Regions from separate parts of the Clostridium felsineum DSM 794 genome, predicted to be linked through region 1. Evidence: riboswitches for the same ligand, from Rfam matches in the RefSeq annotation. Region 1 holds a riboswitch; each other region holds the start of a gene.
The links. Region 1 has a riboswitch for lysine ahead of lysA (diaminopimelate decarboxylase). Riboswitches for the same ligand answer to the same signal wherever they lie in the genome.
Positions count from the first base shown of each region.

Region 2: linked by a shared signal. The riboswitch ahead of dapA (4-hydroxy-tetrahydrodipicolinate synthase) and the one ahead of lysA (diaminopimelate decarboxylase) in region 1 are both predicted to bind lysine.
Region 3: linked by a shared signal. The riboswitch ahead of CLFE_RS02130 (amino acid permease) and the one ahead of lysA (diaminopimelate decarboxylase) in region 1 are both predicted to bind lysine.

Region 1 covers NZ_CP096980.1:4,013,932-4,022,642, forward strand. The annotation lists gene CLFE_RS18735 (GH36-type glycosyl hydrolase domain-containing protein) at 1-3,885, opposite strand, end outside; gene lysA (diaminopimelate decarboxylase) at 4,230-5,519, opposite strand; lysine riboswitch at 5,610-5,790, opposite strand; gene CLFE_RS18745 (M18 family aminopeptidase) at 5,847-7,148, opposite strand; gene CLFE_RS18750 (cation diffusion facilitator family transporter) at 7,360-8,544, shown strand; gene CLFE_RS24310 (phosphatase PAP2 family protein) at 8,600-8,711, opposite strand, start outside.
Region 2 covers NZ_CP096980.1:294,298-303,008, forward strand. The annotation lists gene CLFE_RS01455 (IS1182 family transposase) at 1-175, shown strand, start outside; gene CLFE_RS01460 (HD domain-containing protein) at 335-826, opposite strand; gene CLFE_RS01465 (NUDIX hydrolase) at 845-1,453, opposite strand; gene CLFE_RS01470 (Ig-like domain-containing protein) at 1,607-3,253, opposite strand; gene dapA (4-hydroxy-tetrahydrodipicolinate synthase) at 3,417-4,283, opposite strand; lysine riboswitch at 4,375-4,545, opposite strand; gene rbr3B (NADH peroxidase) at 4,857-5,402, shown strand; gene rbr3B (NADH peroxidase) at 5,497-6,042, shown strand; gene pgsA (CDP-diacylglycerol--glycerol-3-phosphate 3-phosphatidyltransferase) at 6,109-6,633, opposite strand; gene CLFE_RS01495 (glycosyltransferase family 4 protein) at 7,215-8,411, shown strand; gene CLFE_RS01500 (adenylosuccinate synthase) at 8,532-8,711, shown strand, end outside.
Region 3 covers NZ_CP096980.1:418,977-427,687, reverse strand. The annotation lists gene CLFE_RS02150 (glycoside-pentoside-hexuronide (GPH):cation symporter) at 1-865, shown strand, start outside; gene CLFE_RS02145 (glycoside hydrolase family 43 protein) at 862-2,463, shown strand; gene CLFE_RS02140 (methyl-accepting chemotaxis protein) at 2,545-3,381, shown strand; gene CLFE_RS02135 (SDR family NAD(P)-dependent oxidoreductase) at 3,410-4,192, shown strand; gene CLFE_RS02130 (amino acid permease) at 4,251-5,696, opposite strand; lysine riboswitch at 5,858-6,033, opposite strand; gene CLFE_RS02125 (tRNA dihydrouridine synthase) at 6,065-7,000, opposite strand; gene CLFE_RS02120 (PadR family transcriptional regulator) at 7,003-7,545, opposite strand; gene CLFE_RS02115 (phenolic acid decarboxylase) at 7,669-8,211, shown strand; gene CLFE_RS02110 (alpha/beta hydrolase family protein) at 8,285-8,711, shown strand, end outside.

The DNA.
Region 1 (8,711 bases):
ATTTTGAATGTGTTGCAATTTCTTAAGAATTTCGTTAATTTCTTTTTCAGCGCTATCTAATGAAGCTATTATTCTTTTATATTCTTCTTTTATTTCACTTTTAATATTGTTTTTCTTATGCCTTATTTCTAATTTTATTTCTTCTAGTTTTTTAGGTACATCCTTAAAAGATACCCTTAATGCTGTTTCATTTAAACTTCCATAAATATATCCATCACCCACATTAGTTCTATTAAAAATATCTATCCAAGGCATTAATTTATCAAATTCTACTCTGATTTTATTAACGCTATTCTTTAATTTCATGTTCCAATATACATTTTCTTTTTTTATTTTTCCCCCAATATAACTTTCCTTTTCCAGTATTCTTGAAAATAATCTATAAATACCATCTAAATTAGAATCTTCATTTACTAATTCATCTTTTATATCTTTATAATAATCCTCTATTTTAATAGAATTATTTTTAATTTCTTCACTTGCTAAATTCAAATTATCTACTAAACCTTTTTTAAAATTAAAATTGAACATAGGTGCTTCTTTAAGTTCATCAATAGCTTTGCTTATAAGCCATAAATATGATACTAAATTTCCACTATCTACAGTAGATATATACCTCGGACTTAATGGATTTTTAGTCTTTGTGTCATACCAATTGTAAAAATGTCCTTTATACATCTCCAAGGATTCCATACTAGTAAGTATTTTATCCATTCGTTCTGTAAATTCTACAACTCCAATAAACCCCAAATCATAAGCTACCAAATTTGATGTTAAGCCCATTCCCATATTTGTTGGTGATGTTCTAAATGCAATACCCTTATTTTCATACTCTTGATAATTATCCGGTGCAAGAAAATTACCTTCTTCATTTATAAAATCTTCAAAATAAGCATATGTTTTTCTAGCATTTATCCTTAAAAATTCAGCGTCTGATTTACTTAAGCTTGTGACTTCAATATTTTCCTTACTTACAAAATAAGCTATGAAGGGGCTTACAAACCATAAACTGCTTAAAGGCATCATTATAGCACCAATTGTTACATTTCTATAGAATGCCATAATTCCAACTACAACAGCTATAAAGCTGCCAAACCACATTAAATTCACATAATCCTTTAAAGATCTTTTAGATGACATTTCTGAATCAGCTGAGGTTTGCCATTGGAGTAAATTTTTCTTACTTATAAATACTCTATATAGACTTCTTATAATAGCATCTACCATTAAATAAGCTTTATATGGCAAAAAACTGAATATCAAAAACATCTGCTCTATAACCACTTTACTTCCAACTATTTTTCCAGATAAATTCATTCCTCGTATTGGTGATACAACCATTTCTGAAACATCAAAAAGCCATGGACATATCATGGATAAAAAAGCTACTGCAAGCCATTTATCAGGATTATATGGCAAAATAGTTATAGAAAGTATTATTAAAATCATTATAGCTGGCGCTATTAGACTTCTTCTCAAATTATCAAAGATCTTCCACTTAGAAATTGTATTTATTGGTGATTTTATAAATATCCATTTTAATAATTGCCAATCACCTCTAACCCATCTGTGAAGCCTTTTACTACTTGAACTATAATATGCAGGATATCCATCTATCAATTCAACATCAGTTACTAAAGCCGATCTTACATATGCTCCTTCTAGCAAATCATGACTTAATACTGTATTTTCTGGTATCTGATTTTTTAACATAGTCTGAAATACATCTATATCATATATACCTTTTCCTGCAAAAATTCCTTCACCAAATAGGTCTTGATATACATCTGAAACAGCTGTACTATAGGTATCAATACCTGCTTCTCCAGAAAACACCTTAGAATAAATAGTTTTATTTGCACTTATAGAATTTATATTAATCCTTGGCTGCATAACTCCATATCCTCTAACTACTCTGCCATTATTTATTACAGCCTTATTTAAAACATGTATCATAGCTCCAATAAGTTTTTTTCCTGTATCTCTTGGCATTTTTGTATCCTCATCAAGAGTTATTATATATTTAGCCTTATATAATTCATTTAAATTTCCACTTATAACATTATAACTTGTATTTTTATCTCCTCTTAAAAGTGAGTTAAACTCCATGAGTTTTCCCCTTTTTCTTTCCCAACCAATCCATTTACCTTGACCTTTATTAAATTTTCTAGCTCTATTGAAAAAAAAGAAAATCTCACTTTCCCTATTATGGTACTTTCGATTCAAAGCATTTACTGCATTAAGAGCTATCTCATTTATTTTATGATCGGCTTCTTCTACTTCACTTCTACTATCCTTGAGATCTCCCAAAAGAGCAAAATAAAGATTTTTCTCTTTATTCGCTAAATAAAATACCTCCATTCTATCAATTAACTCTTTAGCTTTTTTTTCACTATTTAAAATTGCAGGAATTACAACAACAGTTTTTGCATAATCAGGTATTCCTTTAGGCAATTCTAACTTACATACAAACTTAGGTGTAGTTAAATGATTTATACTCCAATTAAACACTGCATTAACTATCTCTGAACATGGAACTAAAATAGCAAAAAATCCAAGTGCATACGGCCATATTCTATAATCATTTGTTCCTCTAAAAATCAGATAAATCAAAAAGTATGATAATGCTATAGTTCCAAGTATATTAACTCCTATATAAAAACCAACACTATGATTGTTCAATAAATTCAAAATTCCATTTTTTTTGCTTTTCAAACCTATCTTATATTTTAATTGATTTACCCCATTGTCTATTATGTAATATCCTATGTGCTTTTTTATATCGTACTTTGAATTGTCTTCTTTTGCACATTTAACTGCTGCTTTAGCAATAAATGATTCCGGCATTTTAAATCTATTAGCCATTTTTTCTATATTATGTCTATAATAATCCTTAGAAGAAAAATCCATATTAGAATAAATATTAGCAGCATCTTCTCTTAGTATACTTTCTACTATACTTAATTTTTCAAAGCAGCTCTTCCAATTTAGTGCTTCAATTTCCCTTATAGCATTTACACAATTACCCATAAGAACTTGAAACTCTGCCTGCCTTTTATGTTCTAAAACCACCATCTCACTAGTTGTGGTTTCTTGCATTTGAAGCCTTGTATCTATATATTCATAAATTTCCCCATCATCAACACCATTATCTCTCAAACTTTTAACAAATCTTTCAATAAAATGAGATGTCATTATTTCTTGATTCATAAGCACTTTTTTTACTCTATCAACATTTAATTGTTGTGAGTCTATTATTTCAAATCCAAGTTTATCAGCTTTTCTCTTCTCCCTTTGTGCAAATACTATACTCTCAATAATTCTACTTATATTTTGAATAACTGCCATTCTAAACATAAGTGGAAGTGCCCAAAGTTCTGAACTTGTAAGCATAGAACTTTTTTGATATTGCTGCACACATGAAATTATACTATCTTCACTTATTTTTCCACTTAATTTGTTTATTATTTTTACTCCAAGGTAATATGCTCTTGGTAAATCTTTAAATGCCCCTTCTCGCATAACAGGCATTTTTTTACAACATATTTCAGGCATATTATGTTTTATATCTTTATACTCTTTCTCTATAAGATATAAGTTATCAAGCAGCCACTCTGCTGCCGGCACTATTTCTTTACTATTTCTTATTTCTCTATCAAAATATTCGTAGCCTCTTATAATCATACTAAAGCTTCTATCTAGCTTTTTTATTAAAACCTTACTACTCTTTTTTTTAGGTAATCTACTATAGTTTTTTATAGCACTTAAATACTCATCTTGATTTAAATTTTCACTATAGTCATAACTTTTCTTTTTATTTATATCCCTCAATATGTATATAACAAAAATAATTAGACACAAAAGAAAAATATATACATAAAGCATAATAATCAATCCTTTCAGCAAATATACTCGTTAACCTAACTTCGATTATTATTCCCACATATATATTTTTTTAAACAGAAAGTAACAAACAATTTTTTTACTCCATAAAACATAAGAATCCGCTAATCATATAATTAACGGATTCTTATGTTTTAATTAAGAAGTCTAAGCCCCCACAAAGACTTCTTACAAATCTCTTATATTTAAGCCCCCTGCTTATTTATAAGTAACTATTCTAAACTTAAGCTGTACTTTATAATCACAGCCTAAAGATTAATCAATTTTTTACCTTATATTTATTTTTTACTATTTTAATAATTTTATTCTTTATTATAAATTTCAAATTATAATTCTCTTGAAAGCATATCTTCATAACTTTCTCTCTTACATATAAGCTTTTCTTTCCCGTCTCCAACTAATACTACTGCTGGTTTCGGTATTTTATTATAATTATTAGCCATGGAATATCCATAGGCTCCAGTGGTTGCTACTACCAAAACATCGCCACTCTTTACTTCCGATATGCAAATATCATTTATGAGTATATCTCCTGATTCGCAGCACTTACCTGCTACTGCAACTTTTTCCTTTGAATCATTAAACTTATTTATAATTTCACATTCATATTCAGCATTATAAAGTGCAGATCGTATATTATCTGACATACCTCCATCTACAGATACATACTTTCTTATGCCTGGTATTTCTTTTATAGAACCTACTGTATAAAGCGTTGATCCTGCATTTCCTATTATTGATCTACCAGGTTCTATAATTAATTTAGGTGTTTTTATATTAAACTCTTTTACTAAATTGCCTGCTTCATTTAATATAGCTGTGCAAAATTGTTTTGCAGTTTTAGGTTTATCCTTTTCTGTATAATAAATACCAAACCCTCCACCTAAATCAAGTTCTTTTATTTCATAGCCTGTTTCTTCTTTTATTTGTTTTATAAATTTAAACATAACCTTAGTTTCTTCTAAATAAGGTTCTATATCAAAAATTTGAGATCCAATATGACAATGTAATCCAGCTAATTCTATATTATCGAATTTCAAAACCTCTTTTACCGCTTTAATTGCATCCCCATTTATCAATGTAAAACCAAATTTTGAATCAATTTGTCCTGTTTTTATATATTCATGGGTATGTGCTTCTATCCCTGGCGTTATTCTTAAAAACACCTTCTGAATTTTATGCATTTTTTTAGCAATTTTATTCAAATTTTCTATTTCATAAAAATTATCAGCTACGAATCTTCCAACATTTAATCTTACACCCATTTCCATTTCATCTAAGGTCTTATTATTTCCATGAAAAAGCACATTATCCATATCAAAACCAGCTTTATAGGCTGTATAAAGTTCTCCGCCAGAAACCACGTCTAAACTGAGTCCCTCTTCTTTAACAATCTGGCACATAGCAATTGGTAAAAATGCCTTTCCTGCATATGCTACCCTGTTTCCATTTTCATTCACTTTAAAATTTTCATAATATTCTTTGCATTTTTGTCGAACTAACTTTTCGTCAACTACATAAAGAGGAGTACCATATTCTTTTGCTAATTTTTCTAAACTTATTCCTCCTATATATAATTGATTTTTTTCCACTTGCATACTGCCAAATAGCTTCACCTAAAACACCTCTCTATTTTTTCTTTGCGCTACAAATGTATAAAAATAAACGGCAAAGGAACACCTTTGCCGTTATAATTGCAATGTTGTGTACCTTGTAGCGCTCCACTTACCTAATAACTAATAAAGTGACAGCCCTTCATATATTATATAAAAAGCCAGTAAATAAATCCGCCAATTTATTTACTTCGGCTAAAAGTCCCTTTCACTGTTATCAACATTTGCCAACTCCAAACAGTTACTCTTAACTTAAAGCACCTCTACAAAAGGTTATTAATATTTTTTTCTAATTGTAACATACAAAGAATAAATATACAATATAATTCTCTATAAATTATAAAATTCTTCAAAGGATTTCTCTACATATACATGATCTAGAGTGCCACACAATTCTCTTATTGAATGCATAGCTAATAAAGCTGTGCCTATATCAACTGTTCTTATTGCAGTATGTGTAGCTGTTATAGGTCCTATCGTACTTCCACCTCTTTCATCAGATCTGTTCACGAACTTTTGATACGGAACACCCGAAAGCTTACATATTTCCTCATATACAGCTATAGAATTACTATCAGAAGTATACTTTTGAGCTGCACTTATTTTTATAACTGGACCTTCATTTATATGAGGTCTTGTTATTGGATCTGCCTTTTCTCCCTTATTAGGATGAACTGCATGTGCTGAGTCTGATGATATCATAAAAGAATTATGAAGAGCTCTAAAGAAATCTTCTCTATCCCCTCCGAAGGATAAAACTATTCTTTCAAGAATATCTGATAAAAATTGTGAATCTGCTCCTTGCTTTGTAGAGCTTCCTATTTCCTCATTATCAAAACAAGCTAAAACATTTGTAGCTTCAGAATTTTTAGAGTTAACTAATGCAGTTACTCCTGCGTGAACCATTTCAAGATCATCTAATCTACTGCTTGATATAAATTCATTATTTATTCCCATAATGCAGCCCTTATCATATTCATATAAGAACAAGTCAAAATCTAATATATTAGAAATATCTTCTCCAAGTTCACTAGCAATAACCTTAATAAGATAATTTTCTTTTTCGAACTTATCATTAATAAGCCCTAATACAGGCAAAGTATCAATTTGAGGATTAATTTTAATTCCACTATTTACATCTCTATTCATATGTATAGCTAAATTAGGTATAACTAGTATAGGTCTTTTTATATTTATGAGCTTTGTATCTGGACATAACACGTTTTTCCCTCTTACCGTAACCCTACCTGCTATAGAAAGTGGTCTATCAAACCAAGTATTTAATATTGGTCCTCCATATACCTCTGTGTTAAGCTTTATATATGAATTTTCCGAAACCATTTCTGGAATAGGTTTTATTCTAAAAGTAGGCGAATCTGTATGTCCCCCTATTATTTTAAAACCCTTTTTTGCCACAAATCCACTCCCTACATTAAATGCCACCAATGCTGAATCATTTCTTTCAACAAAATATTTACCATTCTTAGTGAGTTCCCATTTATTTTCTTCCTTCACTTCAGTAAAACCATTTTCAAGTAGTATATTTTTAATATTTTCCACCGAATGGAATGGTGATGGACTATCATATATGAAATCTATTAACTTTTTTGCAAATTCAAGTTCATTTTGCATTATCTATTCCTCCAAAATATAAGATTAGTATTTTATTTTAACATATAGGAAAACTACTTTAATAAATATATAAATAGTTTAAATTTCCTAAGTTATAGTATACAGAATGTATTTATTTTTTTCCAGTATATAGCCATTATATGTTATAATAAATATAATTTTAATTATGATGCACTAGATATTAATGTTTATACACACGGAGAGTGATAGAATGTTTATTAAACTCATTATTTCAAAGTTTATAAAAGACTTTGAAAATATAAATGATAAAAAAGTCAGGGAAAATTACGGTATTTTAAGTAGCATTATGGGACTTATAGTAAACATAATACTATTTATTATAGAACTAACCATCGGAATCTTTATAAATAGTATTGCGGTTATTGCTGATGCCTTTCATAATTTAGCAGATGTTAGCGCTTCAATTATAACCCTTATAGGTTTTAAGTTATCAAATAAACCTGCTGATAAAGAACATCCTTTTGGGCATGGGAGAATAGAATATTTATCTGCACTTCTTGTATCTGCAATAGTACTAATTGTAGGTTTAGAATTCATAAAGACTTCATTTTCAAGAATTCTATCACCACAGGCTGTGCATTTTAATCTTGTTTCTTTTATAATAATTTTAATTGCAATACCTCTTAAATTATGGTTAAGCTTTTTTAATAAAAATATTGGTAAAAAAATTGATTCTTCTGCATTAAAAGCATCTGGTGCTGATGCCTTAAATGATGTATATATACTTTCAAGTGTTATTTTATCTCTTTTAGTATCTGCATTTTCTACCATCTCTATAGATGGCTATGTTGGTATTTTTGTAGGTGGATTAATTGTATGGTCAGGAATTTCTTTAATGAAAGATACTATAGATCCACTTTTAGGTCAGGCACCTGATCCTAAGCTTGTAAAATCAATAAAAAAAATGGCTCTTAAATGCGATGTTATACTGGGAGTGCATGACCTTATAATACACAATTATGGGCCTGGAAGAACAATGATTTCTTTCCATGCTGAAGTCCCTTATAATATCTCAATTATGACCATACACACTAAAATAGATGAAACTGAAAAAATGATTTCTGAAGAATTGGGCTTATTTGTGGTAATTCATATGGATCCCCTTTTAATAGGTTCTCCAGAAGTAACTGAAGCCAAAAAATATGTTTCAAAAATCCTTAAAGACTTTCCGTATGTCCAATCCTTTCATGACTTTAGAATTGTCGGGGATGGTGATGATAAAAAATTAATATTTGATATAGTCGTTCCCTTTGACGAGAAAGTTTCTGAACAAACTCTGGAAAATTTAGGCGATACTATAAAGAATAAAATAAATGAAAAGCATCCTAATTATGATTGTGTAATTACAGTTGATAGAGATTATTCTGCAACTTAGCTTTTTAAAAAAGTACAGCGTGAAAAAATAGAATTTCACGCTGTACTTTTTTATACTATAAACTTGAAGTCTTACATATTTTCGTAATTAGATATAAATTACCAGTAGTAAACCATAATAAAATACAAAAATACTTTATAAAATAAAACACTAACATTTTAGGTAAA
Region 2 (8,711 bases), 1.2 Mb from region 1:
GTTTGGAATTTTAAAAAGCGACTATGAATTCAAAAGATTTTTAACACGTGGAAAAAATAGTGTAAAAACTGAATTTATTTTGCTTTGTTTTGGATATAACATTAACAAATTACATTTAAAAATCCAAAATGAAAGAACTCAAAAGTATCTTCACGAATTAAAAACTATTTCCTAATTATGGAATAATATAGTTAGGTTTATTTTAGTGCGTCAAAATCTCATGGAAATTCAAATAATTAATATAGTATTTAAAATATTAGGCAATTTTATAGCTTAAACAAAAAAAGAGCATCGCTCATGATTAATTTTAATCATTTTGCGACACTCCCTTTTACTAATTATACATACTATCAAGAAGAGTTAAACCAGTAGAGGTTTTAAAATATTTTTCTTTAATTATATTTATAGCGTTTTTATCCATTGAATCTTCAAATATGTTTACAATAAAATCAGCCTCTACTAAGATTTGATAGTCTAAACCATCGATTTTGGTATAGGTGTGGTGATGACCTATAAGGTAACAAACTCTATCAACAAATGAAGAATTAAGGTTAAACTTATCTAAAAGTTTTTTAGCAACAGGAGGGCCTTCTAGTTCTTGATAGTTTCCAGCTGAAGAATTGTATTTTTTTTCACTTTCCTTAATGCCAATGTCGTGCAGAATAGCAGCAACCTCAAGGATTTTAAAATCATCAGCAGGTAGTTTTTCCAATTCACTTATAGTTTTTGAAAAGCTATAAACCTTTAAAGCATGGTTTATACGGCGTACATCTCCATCAAAATATAAAATCATCTCTTTAATAACATCACTTACAATATCAATCATTCTCTAAAGTCTCCTTTATTAATCAAATAACTTACTGCCAAGTTCAGCAAAGGCTTGAAGAGTTATAAAAGCTCTCATATCCATTTTTATATCGTCTTTTAAAAGCTTCTTTGCATCTTCTTTAGAGAGTAAAACAACTTCTATATCTTCATCATCCTCAAGATAATTTTGAGATACGGTTCCTGTACAAGTACAAAATACCATTGCAGCAGACTCATCAGTCATGCCTGCAGATGCATATACCTTACTTTTACTTTTATCATAATTTATATCTAAAAGTGTAAGACCAGTTTCTTCTTTAAGTTCACGTTTTGCAGCCTCTTTGAAGTCTTCTCCGTTATCTATAAGACCGGCAGGAAGTTCATATACATAATCATTAAGAGGTACTCTAAATTGTTTTATGCAAACTATTTTTTCTGTATCTTTATGAAAAGCTGCAAGAATAGCTGCATCTGCTTTTTCGGATAGATTATCAAAGTATTGAGTTTTAAGAGTATTATAATTTTTTCTAGAAGCTACAGCCCAATGCCTTGTATCGTGTTTTTTATTTTCATATTCAATATCATAAAGACTTAAAAACTTTGTTTCTGAGAGTGGGGTTAATTTTTTTATTCTGTTTTCTGACATGTAATAATCACCTTCAATTAAAATATTAAAAAGTTATCCACCTTTACATAAAAGTATCCACATTTATATTTTTTATTTTAGCATAAATGTGGATAACTATATATGAAATGTTATTTATTTTTTACAGTATATTTTATGAAAGATAATAAAACATTAATTTAATATTGTATCATATACCTGAAAATTATCTAAATCGAAGGTTCCGCTACCTAAAGTAAAGTTCTCACTTTGTCCATTTGTTTCGTTTGCTTGTTCAGTTCCTATAGCTACTGGATTTACTAAGTCATCAATATACATTTTTACTCCATTTAATGCATAATTTCCAGCATAACTAAGTACAATTGTATGCCACTTTCCGTCTAAGTACTTTGAAGCATCAGCAGTTAAGTTAATTGTGCTTTGTATACGATTCATATTTGTATTATGGTATGCGATATAAAAGTTTAAGGAATTATTCTCTAGCTTTAGATTAATTCCATCTGATGTAGATATTATAGTATTTGTTTCTGTATTATTTTGAGAGAATCTAACATCAAACTTCATGCTTACATTTTTAGCTGGAATAGAAGAGGCAAAAATATCGGCTGTACTACTGTCACCATTAAATCTTCTGAAGATCCTTCCATCTTCTTTTATTATGGTTGTATTATGTGCATATCCATAACTTGAAGGAATCTTATTCTTGTTATAATTACCTGTATCGACTAAATGATCACCACCTAGTTGAACAGTATCATCATCAAAGGTAAATTCATCAATTGGTTTTATGAGATCTGGTGCATTTGTTACAGTAACGGTGCAAGATGCACTCACGTTACTATCAGCTTCTGATGAGGCTGTTATTTGAACAGTTCCCTTTCCAATTGCAGTAATTTTACCATTGCTATCTACTGTTGCTACACTTGTGTCACTGGATTTCCATTTTATATTTTTATTTGTAGTATTGTCAGGTGCAATTATAGCTTGTAGTGTATCTGTTTCTCCACCTTTTAATTCATCTGTTTCCTTATTTAAAGAAATCCCTGTTATTTTAGTGGTATAATCTAATATTTTATCATATACCTGAAAATTATCTAAATCAAAGGTTCCACCGCCTAAAGTAAAGTCCTCACCCTGTCCATTTGTTTCGTTTGCTTGTTCAGTGCCTACTGCTATTGGATTTACTAAGTCGTCAACATACATTTTTACCCCATTTAATGCATAATCCCCAGCATAACTAAGTACAATTGTATGCCATTTACCATCTAAATATTTTGATGCATCAGCAGTTAAGTTAATTGTGCTTTGTATACGATTTATATTTGCATTGTGGTATGTGATATAAAAGTTTAGGAAGTTATTCTGTAACTTTAAATTAACTCCATCTGATGAAGATATTATAGTACTTGTTCCTGTATTATTTTGAGGAAATCTAACATCAAACTTCATGCTTACATTCTTGGTTGGCATAGAAGAGGCAGAAATATTTACTTGACTATTGTCACTATTAAATCTTCTAAATATTTTACCATCTTCATTTACCAAACCTGTATTATTAACATTTGCAAAACTGTAGCTACTAGCTTCACTTCCTGTATCAGTTGTGAAATAAGCATTTGGTTCATCATTATCAAAAGTATATTGATGTATTGGTTTAGTCTCTTCTGATTTATATGTATTTACGTTTTTTACTGAATTAGCACTTAAATTATTTTTTTCTCTATGATTAATATTTGCTGTGGCTTTTGCCAAAACGCTTGATGCGCTTCCCAAAACGAGTAACATAGAAGCAATACATGTGTTTCGTAATTTTTTATTCATAGATCCTCCTAATTTATATATTATTTTAGTTTACCTATTATAATTTATCGGGTATAAATTTACATCATTTATAATTATATATTGTAATTATGTAAAATAGTTATATAAATGAAAAGTGCTGTAAAACTAAAAAATAGTTTTACAGCACTTTGTAAAATTCAACTTATAGGATTAATAACTTATCTAATGTTAGTGATAGTTCTTTTGATATACTAACTAAAGGTAATCTAACATCATCGGACTTTATTACTCCAAGCTTATGAAGGCAGTATTTAATTGGTGATGGATTAGGTTCTTTAAATAACATTGGTATTATATCTACGACTTCTTTCCAAAGCTTAAATGCACCCACATGATCATTTTGCTTTGCCTTATTATATACTTCAACGTATTTTTCTGTATTTAAATGAGCTGATGCCATTATACCACCATCTCCACCAAGCATTAGAGTACTATAAAAGAAAGCATCTTCGCCAGTTAGTATTGAAAAGTCTTCTGGTCTATTTAATAAAAGTTCTGTGGTTTGATTAAAATCTCCACAAGCATCTTTTATACCTACTATATTTTTAAGTTCTGAAAGCTTTCTTATTGTATCATTTTCAATATTTCGTCCAGTTCTATATGGTATATTGTAAAGAACTATATCTAAAGAAGTGGATTCTGATATTCTTTTAAAATGTTCATATATTCCTCTTTGATCAGGTCTATTGTAATAAGGGCATACAGATAAAATACCTTGAATATTGTATTTTTCAAGTTTTTTAATATCTTTAGTCATTTTTTCAGTGTTGTTTCCACCAAAGCCAACATATATAGGAAGATTAAGCTTGTTTGCTTCAAGAGTTTTGTCCAAAATACTTTCATATTCATAATCTGATAAAGTAGGAGTTTCTCCAGTTGTTGCAAGAGGCATAAAACCTGCTGCGCCTTTTTCAGAATATGTTTTTATAAGCTTTTCATATGAAACTAAATCTACCTTCCCATCCTTGAAAGGAGTAACTAATGGTACTAAAACGCCTTCTAATTTCATTTAATCCCTCTTTCCCTTACCAGGGGTTTTATTGGTACAAAAAAATTAACAGCAAAGGAACACCTTTACTGTTAATATCAACATATCACGTGCACCTTGTAGCTCTCCACTATAGAAATAGTGACAGTTTTGCATATATTCTATACAAAACCAGAAAGAGTTCCTGCGAGAATTCTTTCTTCGGCTGAAATTCCTTTCCTCATTCCTCACAGCCTGCCAGCTAAGAAGGAGTAATAATAACTACAGCACCTCTACCCTAGGTAAGAATTAATTTTATAAACAGTTTATCATATAAATAATATTAATGCAAAAGTAATGATATATTTTAGTACACAATCTTTCATAAAAAATATTTTTTGTGGTGGTAAAGCTTGGAATACCAGGGCATTACAAATAGTGAAGAAAAAAATTACAAGAAAAATTTTAAAAAACTATTGCAAACGGATAATAACTATTATATAATAATAATTGTCAGAAGGACGTAGCAAAAATATAAAGAGATAATAAATTTAATATAAAAATCAAATAAGCTTAGCTTAATTATATGAGAGAGATAAAGGGAGGAAGTTAAAAATGAAAAAATTTAAATGTGTAGTTTGTGGATATATTTATACAGGAGAGGATGCTCCAGAAAAATGCCCAGTATGTAATGCAGGAAAAGACAAATTTGTTGAAGTTAAAGATGAGGGAGAAGGATGGGCAGATGAACACAAAATAGGAGTAGCTAAAGGTATAGATAAGGAAGTTTTAGAAGGCTTAAGAGCTAACTTTACAGGGGAGTGTACAGAGGTTGGAATGTACCTTGCAATGTCAAGACAGGCAGATAGAGAAGGATTCCCAGAAGTTGCAGAAGCATATAAAAGAATAGCATTTGAAGAAGCAGAGCATGCAGCAAAATTTGCAGAACTTTTAGGAGAAGTGGTAGTAGCAGATACTAAAACAAATCTCCAAATGAGAGTTGATGCAGAAAAGGGAGCTTGTGAAGGAAAGAAGGAACTTGCAACATTAGCTAAAAAGCTTAATTATGATGCTATACACGATACAGTACATGAAATGTGCAAGGATGAAGCAAGACACGGATCTGCTTTTAGAGGCTTATTAAATAGATATTTTAAATAGAATATAGATATTACTTGAAATAAATTAATAAAAATATAAATAGAATAGAAGAGGCTAAGTGTAGTCTTAAAATAGATTGATGGAGGAAACGAAAATGAAAAAATTTAAATGTGTGGTTTGTGGATATATTTATACAGGAGAGGATGCTCCAGAAAAATGCCCAGTATGTAATGCAGGAAAAGATAAATTTGTTGAAGTTAAAGATGAGGCAGAAGGATGGGCAGATGAACACAAAATAGGAGTAGCTAAAGGTGTAGATAAGGAAGTTCTAGAAGGCTTAAGAGCTAACTTTACAGGGGAGTGTACAGAGGTTGGAATGTACCTTGCAATGTCAAGACAGGCAGATAGAGAAGGATTTCCAGAAGTTGCAGAAGCATATAAAAGAATAGCATTTGAAGAAGCAGAGCATGCAGCAAAATTTGCAGAACTTTTAGGAGAAGTGGTAGTAGCAGATACTAAAACAAATCTTCAAATGAGAGTTGATGCAGAAAAGGGAGCTTGTGAAGGAAAGAAGGAACTTGCAACATTAGCTAAAAAGCTTAATTATGATGCTATACACGATACAGTACATGAAATGTGCAAGGACGAAGCAAGACATGGATCTGCATTTAAGGGCTTATTAAACAGATATTTTAAATAAAAATCATATAATTAAAGATAAAAGGTTTCTCCTTAAAGTCAATATTGGTTTTAAGGAGAACCCTTTTTATTTAGTAACCTTCTCATTATATTTAGATAAAAAAATGAAAAAATAGTTTATATATGCAATAACCGCACCTAAAAGAGCTAAATATAATATATATGTTCCAAAGGTTTTATCAAAAACAAAGAATAGAATAGCAACATAGAAAATTAGTGTTGATATTTTACCCCATATATTAGCGGGAATTACTATGTTTTTCCCATAAAGAAAAATACCTATGATTATCATAGAAAATTCTTTAGCTAACATTATAATTAATATTAATATTGGTATGTAACCTTTTATACTTAAACAAGTTAAAACTGTTAAGAGCATGAGTTTGTCGGCAAGTGGATCAAGTACAGTTCCATATTTAGTTATTTCATTAAATTTTCTTGCTATATATCCATCTAATATATCTGTAAAACCGGCCGTAAAAAAAATAATTGCCGAGTTAATTAAACAATTATTTGAATTTGAAAAAAAAGCAAATATAAAGCAAGGAATTAAAAAAAGCCTAAAAAGGGTGAGTAAGTTAGGTATATTCATATTCATCACCTCTTTATAATATTTCTTTTAGAATATTATTTGCACATACATATTAAAATATGAGGCTAAATACTTTTTATCATGAAATGAGTAAAAATTCAATAGTTTATTACAAATAATAAAGATTAAATGTAATAAAAGTTTATTTGACTACAAAAGAGTGCTTTGTTAAGATGAAAGAGTAAGTGCTTAAAAGCATATAAGTTTGCATAAAATATAGTATGTGTAATATTATAAGTAATTAGGGTATATGATTTTATAAAATAATTTGGGAAAAATAATTATGTTGACATTGTCTTACGCATTAATTGTAGATAATATATATTTGACTGAAAATTCTAAATTAAAGTTGAAATATTATAAGTTTATGGGATGGTTCAGGGGTTACCCACTCATTATCTTGAGAAGCTATAAGTGGAGTTTATTAGTGAGAATACTAGCAGAAAATATAAGCATAAGAATTAATAATTTTATACTAAATGAGGAAAAATAAAAAGGAAATGTATCTATAGTGTATAATTCTTAAAGTAGTATTCCTAAAGCATACCACTTCATATACAAAAAATAAAATGGAGGGTAAAATGAAAATTTTAATAACAACAGATACCTATTACCCCATGGTAAATGGAGTTGTAATATCAACTAATAATTTATATAAGCAATTAAAAAAGGCAGGACATGAGGTTAGAATTCTTACGCTGTCTTATAACGGAAGAGAATATATAGAAGGTGATATTTACTATTTAAATTCCCACTTTGTTAAGGTGTATCCAGATGCTAGAATAATGAAGCCATTTGGAAATACAGTAATAAGCAAAATAGTAGAATGGGCACCCGAAATTATACACTCGCAGACGGAATTTTCTACAATGTTAGTTGCTAAATATATAAAAAGAAAGCTCAATATACCTCAAGTGCATACTTATCACACAATGTATGAAGATTATCTTCAGTACTTTTTGGGCGGTAAAGTTCTACGTAAAGGTACAATGGCTAGATTGTTGAAAATTTTATTAAATACCTTCGATGAAATTATAGTTCCAACACAAAAGGTTAGAGATGTTCTTATTGATTATGATGTTTATAAGGATATAAAGATTATTCCTACAGGAATTGATATTAAATCATTTCAAAAGGATGTATCTAATGAGGAAAAGAGAAAAATTTTAAGTGAGTATGGATGGAAAACGGAAGATAATATCTTAGTTTATGTTGGAAGAATTGCTGAAGAAAAAAATATAGATGAGATAATAAATTTAGTTAGAGAAAATAGTAATAAGTTAAATGATATTAAGCTTTTAATAGTTGGTGGAGGACCATATCTTGTAAAATTAAAAGAAATGGTTTCTAAGTATAATATGGAGAACACCATAAAATTTACGGGAATGATTGATAGTAGAGAAGTATACAAATATTATAAATTAGGAATAGCTTTTGTAACGGCATCTCAAAGTGAGACTCAAGGATTAACTTATATTGAAGCACTAGCAAGTGGATGCCCAGTTATATGTAAGTGGGATTTGTGTGTTAAAAATTTAATTGTAAATGGAATTACTGGATTTACGTATAATGATAAAAATGAATTTGTAGAGGCAGTAGAAAATTTAAAAAACAATGAGGTATTAAGGCAAAAGATAATTTTCAACGCTAGAGAAAAATCACATGCATATTCAGAAGAAAGTTTTGGTAAAAAGGTTATCAAAATTTACAATAACGCTTTGATAAGTAGGAACATAAAAAGAAGAAATTTAGTTCAGATTATACGAACAATATTTTGAATATAAGTGACAATATTCGAATTTTTACCTCAAAAATAAAGACAAATTGCTTTTTTTATGGTATATTAGTTTTGGTAATTTTATATAGCAATTTTTAAATTATGAAAGTGAGGAGTTTTTATGTCAGCATTTATTGTTTTAGGCGCCCAGTGGGGAGATGAAGGAAAAGGTAAGATGACAGATTATCTTGCACAAGGAGCTGACGTGGTTGTTAGATTTCAAGGTGGTAATAATGCAGGGCATACAGTTGAAGTAGGAGATAAGAAATATAAGCTTCACTTAATACCATCAGGAATATTA
Region 3 (8,711 bases), 1.3 Mb from region 1:
AGCATATTTTGCAAAATCCTTTGGTTTAGCAAGAGGCTGGCAAATAACTATGGGCATACTAGGTGTTGCTGGTGCATTTTTACTAATTTTTTGTTTTTCCAGTACTAAAGAAAGAATAAAAAGTGTCAACCAAGATCATAAAATTAAATTCTCAGATCTTTTTCAGCAATTTAGAACCAATAGGCCTCTTATTGTTTTAAGTATTTTCTTTGTACTTATATTTGGTATTAATTCAATTAACAGTTCTATAGGAATATATTATATAACTTATAATGTTGGACGTCCTGATTTAGTTCAGTGGTACACCGTTCTAGGTTCAATACCAGCATTTGTTTGTATACCACTAATACCAAAAATAAACAAAAAAGTGGGCAAAAAAACATTACTAATAGGATCTCTTTTAATAACTGTACTTGGCACTCTATCACTTTTAATCATTCCAACTCACATGGTAGGAATAATATTAGTATCACGTGTAATTACATCACTAGGCTCCTTAACTGCTGGTGCATTTATGTGGTCTTTGATTCCTGAAACAATTGAATATGGAGAATATGTTACAGGAAAACGTTTAAGTGGATTGATTTATGCTATCATTGGTTTCTTCTTTAAATGTGGAATGGCCTTAGGCGGTGCAGTTCCAGGAATTATACTTGGAAGCTTTGGATATGTTGCTAATAAATCACAAACTCCTCATGCACTAACAGGCATACTTCTAACAGCTACAGTTGTTCCTGCTGTACTTATGGTACTAGCTTTAATAGATATTACTTTCTATAACTTAGATGATAAAAAATATAAACATATTATAGCTACTTTAAAAGAAAGAAGTAAATTAAATAGAGGGGAGAATTTAAATATATGATTAAAAATCCAGTTTTAAAAGGCTTTAACCCTGATCCAAGTATTTGTCGTGTTGGTACTGATTATTATATTGCAACTTCAACTTTTGAATGGTTTCCAGGGGTCCAAATACATCATTCTAAAGATCTCGTTAACTGGCATCTTATAGCCCATCCTTTAAATAGAACTTCACTTCTTGATATGAAAGGTAATCCTAATTCAGGTGGTATATGGGCTCCTGATTTAAGTTACCATGACGGAAAGTTTTGGCTTATATATACAGACGTAAAGGTAACTGATGGTATGTGGAAGGATTGCCATAATTATCTGACTACTTGTGAAAGTATTGATGGCATATGGAGTGATCCAATTACTTTAAATGGTTCAGGTTTTGATGCTTCATTATTTCACGATGATGATGGCAAAAAATATCTTGTAAACATGTATTGGGATCAACGTACTTACAATCATAATTTTTACGGAATTGTTCTTCAGGAATATTCTGATGAAAAAAAGGAATTAATCGGCAAACCAAAGATTATATATAAAGGAACTGATATTAAGTACACAGAAGGTCCTCACTTATATCACATTAAAGATTACTATTATCTATTTACTGCAGAAGGTGGTACAACTTATGAGCATTCAGAAACTGTAGCTCGCTCTAAAAGTTTAACTGGTCCTTACGAAATAGATCCTGAATATCCATTATTAACTTCATGGCACAAGCCTAAAAATCCATTACAAAAATGCGGCCATGCCTCTCTTGTTCATACTCACACTGATGAATGGTATTTGGCACATTTGGTAGGACGTCCTCTTCCCGTTATAAATCAGCCAATGCTTGAACAAAGGGGATACTGTCCACTTGGACGTGAAACTTCATTACAAAAAATTGAGTGGGTAGATGGTTGGCCACGAGTTGTTGGTGGCAAACAAGGCTCTATTGAGGTTGAAGCTCCTAAAATTCCAGAGGTGAAATGGGAGAAAAGCTATAAAGAAAAAGATGATTTTGATAGCCAAACTTTAAATATTAACTTTCAATCGTTACGTATTCCACTTACAGAAGATATAGCCTCTTTAAAAGCAAAAAAAGGTAATTTAAGATTATATGGTAAAGAATCTTTAACATCTACCTTTGTGCAAGCTTTTGTAGCAAGAAGATGGCAATCCTTTAATTTTGATGCATCAACAAGTGTATCTTTTAATCCTGATACCTTCCAACAAGCAGCAGGATTAACTTGTTATTATAATACCGAGAATTGGTCCACTATACAAGTAACCTGGAATGAAACTAAAGGCAGAATAATTGATATTGTGTCTTGTGACAACTTTCACTTTGATATGCCTCTAAAAAATAATACAATTCCTATACCTAGTACTGTTGAATATGTACATTTTAAAGTTGAAGTAAGAACTGACATTTATGAATACTTTTATTCCTTTGACGGCAAAACCTGGTCAAAAATACCTATCACCTTTGAATCAAGAAAACTGTCTGATGATTATGTACAAGGCGGTGGATTTTTTACTGGAGCTTTTGTCGGGATTAATTGCATTGATATAACTGGAAGTAATAAGCCCGCAGACTTTGATTATTTTTGTTACACAGAATTATAATTTAGAATAAAAAGCATTATTATGTCTTCTGGAAAATATACGATATATTGTATATAAGTACTATCAAAGGAGATGTAACAAATGAACATTAGCGATGACGAACTTTTGGAAGCACTAAAAATACTGTGCTCCACTTTACCACAGTTATTTTCTGATGATGTAGCCTTGGGAATCACTGATAAAGAAAAATTCGTAGCCGTCTCTCAAGCAAAAACCTTCAAATTAAACATTAGTGAAGGTTCAACCTTAAACAAAGGTGATATGACCGAAAAAGCAATTTTATCAAGAAAAAAACAGTCTGTAGATTATCCAAAGGAGGCTTTTGGTTTTCCCATTTCAAGCCACTGTATTCCTATAATTAATCCAAATACTAATAATGTGGTAGCATCTATAAATTTTGCTGTATCAATGGAAAAGCAGAATACAGTCCTTGAAATGGTTACTGAATTGCAGGAGTTTTCCAAAGAACTCGCCGCTTCTTCGGAAGAACTAGCAAGTAATACTCAGGAGTTGTCTGGAAGCAGTGAAAATATGAATAGTATAGTTACCGAAACGCAAGATGGACTTACTTACATGGATGACGTAATTAAATATATAAAAGATGTTGCAGATACTACAAATCTATTAGGACTCAATGCTGCCATTGAAGCTTCAAGAGCAGGTGAACATGGGAGAGGTTTTACTGTTATTGCCGAAGAAATAAGAAAGCTTGCTGCAAATAGTAAGGACTCAACTGCTCAAATAAATGATACCTTAATAAAAATAAAGAAAAATATAGGCGATATCATAGAAGTATTTAATGCTTTTTCGCATGCTGCTGAAACTCAAACTTCAGAAGCAATGCAGCTATCTTCTGAAGGTGAAAAACTAAAAAGTTTTTCTTCTAAACTTTTAACACTGTCTAAAAATATAAATTAATTTTAAAAATAGAAAAAGAGGCCGTATTATGGAAAAAGAATTATTAAATCAAGTTGCCATTGTAACTGGTGGTAATTCTGGTATAGGCAAAGCTATTAGTTTTGAACTAGCCGATAGGGGCGCACATGTAATAATCCTTGCTAGAAACAAGACTAGAAACGAGGAAACTAAAAAAGAAATAAATTCAAAGGGTGGAAAAGTAGAAACTTACAGCGTTGATGTATCGAATAGCAGTGAAGTAAATAAAGCTGTAGATGAGGTTTACTCAAAATATGGGAAAATAGATATACTGGTATCTAATGCTGGAAATGCTACACCTTTAAAATATTCTACTGAAATGCCTTTAGAAGATTTTGATGCAGTTATTAAAACTCATCTGTTTGGGGCTTTTAACTGTGTAAAGGCTTGCGGTGATCGGATGCGTAAGAGAAAATACGGAAGAATCGTTTTAATTTCATCTGTTGCTGGATATCATGGCTTTGCAGGACAAATGAATTATGCAGTTGCAAAGCATGGATTGGTTGGTATGGGATATTCTTTAGCAAAAGAATTTGATGGTTCAGGTGTAACCGTTAATATAGTACAACCTGGTATAATTCCAACTCCAATGTGTAAAGGCGTTATTAATGTCTCTAAGGATAACCTTCCAGAAGCAAGAGTTGGAAAACCAGAGGATATAGCATATGCGGTAGCCTTTTTCTGTAGTCCAAGAGCAGGCTTTATGAATGGAACTCCATTAGTTATTGATGGTGGATTAGTTATAGAAACTTCTGTGGATACATCTGTGAAAAAATTGTTATCAAAAGCTTGAACAAAATTAAGAGTCATACCAAAATCACTGGTATGACTCTTATCTTTATTTAAACAACTTATTCTGAATCTTTAGTATTAACATTCAAATCTATTTCATGTATATTAACAACTTTTGTTTTATGTTTAATCTTGTATCCAGCCCATAATATAATAAATAATGGTAAGCCTATATAAGAGGATATTACTCCGCCCCAATCTATTTTATCTGCCTGAAAGTAAGTAAGTCCTTGTCCTAAAATAACTACCGTACATAATACTAACGCTATTATTGGACCAATTGGAAATAACTTTGCCTTATAAATAAGCTTATTTAAATCATGTCCCTGTGCAACATATGCTTTACGGAAACGATAATGGCAAACTGCTATACCTGCCCAAGCAATAAAGCCTGCAAGTCCAGAAGCAGCAACAAGCCATACATATACAGTACTTTGAGCATAAATTCCTGTTAAAAAGCAAGCTGATGCAACTAGTGTAGTTAGTGCTAGTGCATTTACAGGAACTCCTCTTTTATTAAGCTTTCCTAACGCTTTGGGTGCTTTTCCTTCCTTAGCCATAGCATATAACATTCTACTAGAAGCATACATACCAGAGTTTCCACAAGATAATACAGATGTTAAAATAACTGCGTTCATTATACTTGCTGCAATTGCAATACCAACTTTCTGAAATACTAAAGTGAATGGACTTGTACCAACGCCCGCCTCTGTATAAGGAATTATTGCACTTACAACAAATATTGTTCCTAAGTAGAAAATTAAAATTCTCCAAAAAATTGTATTAATAGCCTTAGGTACTGTTTTTTTAGGGTTTTCACTCTCTCCTGCTGCTATACCAACAAGCTCTGTACCTTGAAATGAAAAGCCCGCTATTAAGAATATCATGAAAATAGATTTTACACCCCCAACAAACGGTGCATCTTTAATTGTAAAGTTCTTAAAACCTACTGCATGACCTCCTAGTATTCCTACAATAGTTGCCGCCCCAACAACTAAAAATATAATTACTGTAGCTACCTTAATTCCTGCGAACCAATACTCTGATTCTCCATATGCCTTTACTGACAATAAATTTAAGGCAACTATTAATACAAGGAACCCAATACTCCATATAGCTGGTGGTACACCCTTAAACCAAAATTTCATTGTTAATCCACCTGCTACCATCTCTGCTGCAACAGTAATAGCCCAGTTATACCAGTAATTCCATCCGAGCGCAAAGCCTAAGGATTCATCAACAAACTTTGAAGCATAGGTTTCAAATGAACCTGACACTGGCATGAAAGTAGCCATTTCTCCTAAGCTTGTCATTAAAAAGTAAACCATAACCCCTATACAAGCATATGCAACAAGTGCACCTCCTGGACCTGCTTGATGTATGGTATCACCAAGTGCTACAAATATTCCTGTTCCTATGGCTCCACCCATAGCAATCATATTAAGATGCCTTGCTTTAAGACCTCTTTTAACTTCATTTGAATTTGTTTCTTTTGTAGTATTTATTTTTTATTCCCCCTATCGGTTATATTTCCGATAAGCGAATTAACTAAGTCGAACATAAAAAGTAGATTAATTCTATTTGTAACTAAACTAAAAAGTGCCCTGAGACTACACTCAGGGCACTTAAACACATATTCAATCGTACAAATATACGTTAATTCCACAAAAATGATAGTTCTCCACAATTTCCATTTGTGACAGTTTTGTATATATTTTATACAAACCCAGCAATATGATTTTAAAGCGTTAATCATATGCTTCGGCAACCTTTCCTTTCAAACTGCTTCATTGTGCTTACCTCAACAATTTTACTTTTAAAGTCTGCGCCTCTACCTCAGTTATTCACTTATTTTTTTAGTATACACTATACTTTAAATCAAGTCAAATTCTTTAAAAAGCCTTGATACAATTAATTCATACTCGTTTAATCTATTTGCTTTACGTATCTTTTTAAAATATTTATCACTATCTTTAAAGGAATGTATCATATAAAACCAAACCTCTTTCATTTTAAATAATACATTTTTTTCTCCTGAAAGAAAGCTTTGATACTCTTTATAAATTGTATCGTGAAATTCTTTCAATACTTCTTTGTCTGAATCATGAACGTTGTTAATATTTTTTAATAAATTAGGTTTTGAAATAATCCCACGTCCAAGCATAACAGTATTTAAATTTGAAAATTCTTCTGTAAGTTTTTTATAATCCTCTACCTTAAAAATATCGCCATTATAACACACCCTATTTTTGCTTAATGCTAAAGCATCCTTAAACACCTTCATATTAGGCTTATTGTTATAAAAATCAGTTTGTATTCTTGGGTGTATAATAAGCTCCTCTAAAGGATACTTATTATATATTTTAATAAGCTCATAGAACTCATCTGGAGAATCTTTCCCTATCCTAGTCTTTATAGAAATTTTAGCATTTGACTTGGAAAATACCTCTTCTAAAAACTCATCTAGCTCTTTCCTCTTTTTTAGAAACCCTGAACCTCTACCTTTAGCTACAACTGTACCTGATGGACAGCCTAAATTTAAATTAACTTCCTTGTATCCAAACCTCATCAATTTCTCAGTTGTAAAAATGAACTTTTCAGCATCATTAGTTAGTATTTGAGGAACTAAAAAAGGTACTTTATTATTCTCTGGCAGTACATCTCTTAATTCTCTTGAGGTTAATTTTTCACTACTAGTTGGCACAATAAACGGTGTGAAATATTTATCCATACCTCCAAAAAACCTTTCATAGGCGTTTCTATATATGTATCCTGTAATACCTTCTAGTGGCGCAAAATAGTATTTCATAATTATAAACTCTCCTCATACTGTTTTTTAAGCCAATTTAAATATCCTTCTTCCCTAATAATCGCATGATCTAATATAAGATAGTGTCCATAATTCTCTTTTTTATATTCTTCTCTTTCAAAAATTGTTTTCATTCTAAGCTTTAAATGTTCCAGCTTTTCACTATGTAATTTTATTTGTTCTTCAAACATATCTTTTAATCTTACATCCTTACTATGATGAACAAAATATAATTTCAAAATAAATTCATCTTTAGTTGCTAATAACTCTGTTGTTCCTGAAGAAATCCAAGCTTGAAGCTCTACTTCTCCCTCTTTAGTAAGTGTATAATACTTTTTTTCAAGTTTATTTCCTACTATTTCAACTCGTGAACATATTAACTCTTGCTCTTCTAATTTTCTTAGCTCAGGATAAATCTGACTATGCTTTGCTCTCCAAAATTCACCTATCTCCTCTTCAAATATCTTTTTAATATCATAACCACTCAACTCTTGCTTTTCTAACAGCCCTAAAATAATGTACCTAAGCATATTCTTTCTAATCATAATTATCTCCCTTGACAATTTTATATTATAAGTATATCATAAATGTTATAAGATAAACATGTCTTTAATTACATGTTTTGAAGTACATGTTTATATGCATGTAACATGAAAGGTGGAATTATTATGTCTGAGAAGAAAATATTTAAAGATTTAGATGACTTTTTAGGAACACATTTTATTTATACTTATGATAATGGTTGGGAATATGAATGGTATGCAAAAAATGATCATACTGTTGATTATCGTATACATGGTGGTATGGTTGCTGGTCGTTGGGTAACTGACCAAGAAGCAAACATTGTAAAATTAACAGATGGAGTATTCAAAATAACTTGGACTGAACCAACTGGTACTGATGTAGCTTTAGATTTTATGCCAAACGAAGGAAAGTTACATGGAGTTATCTTCTTCCCAAAATGGGTTCACGAACATCCAGAAATCACTGTGACTTATCAAAATGAACACATTGATTTAATGGAAGAATCACGCGTAAAATATGAAACTTATCCCAAATATGTAGTTCCTGAATTTGCAACTATAACTTATATGGGAAATGCGGGACAAGATAATAATGAAGTTATCAGTGAAGCTCCTTATAAAGGTATGACTGATGATATCCGTGCTGGAAAGTACTTTGATAAAGACTACAAGAAAATAAAGAAGTAATTATTCCTTTTAACAGTAATCGTATATACGGTATAATTAAGTAAACGCAACATGTTTTGAAAGGATTAGTTATATGCAAAAGATTGTAAATATAAAAAGAGCAGGCTTAAATTTAGTTGGTACTTTGGAATATCCTTTTCTTGAAGAAAACAAAAAATATCCTCTTGTTATCATAATGCATGGTTTTACTTCAAATCGTAATAGAAAACTACAGTTGGCACTTGCAGAAAAACTTTTAGAAAACAATATTGTCTCTTTGCGATTTGATTTTAACGGTCATGGTGATAGCGATGGTCTATTTGAAGACATGACTGTTCCAAATGAATTAGAGGATGCAGGTGAGGTTCTACGTTATGTAAAAAAATTAGACTTTGTTAAAAATATTAGTCTTTTGGGCCATTCTCAAGGTGGTGTTGTGGCTGGTATGACCGCCGGTTATTATCCTGATGATATTACTTGTCTTGTACAAATGGCACCAGCTGCAACCTTAAAGGATGATG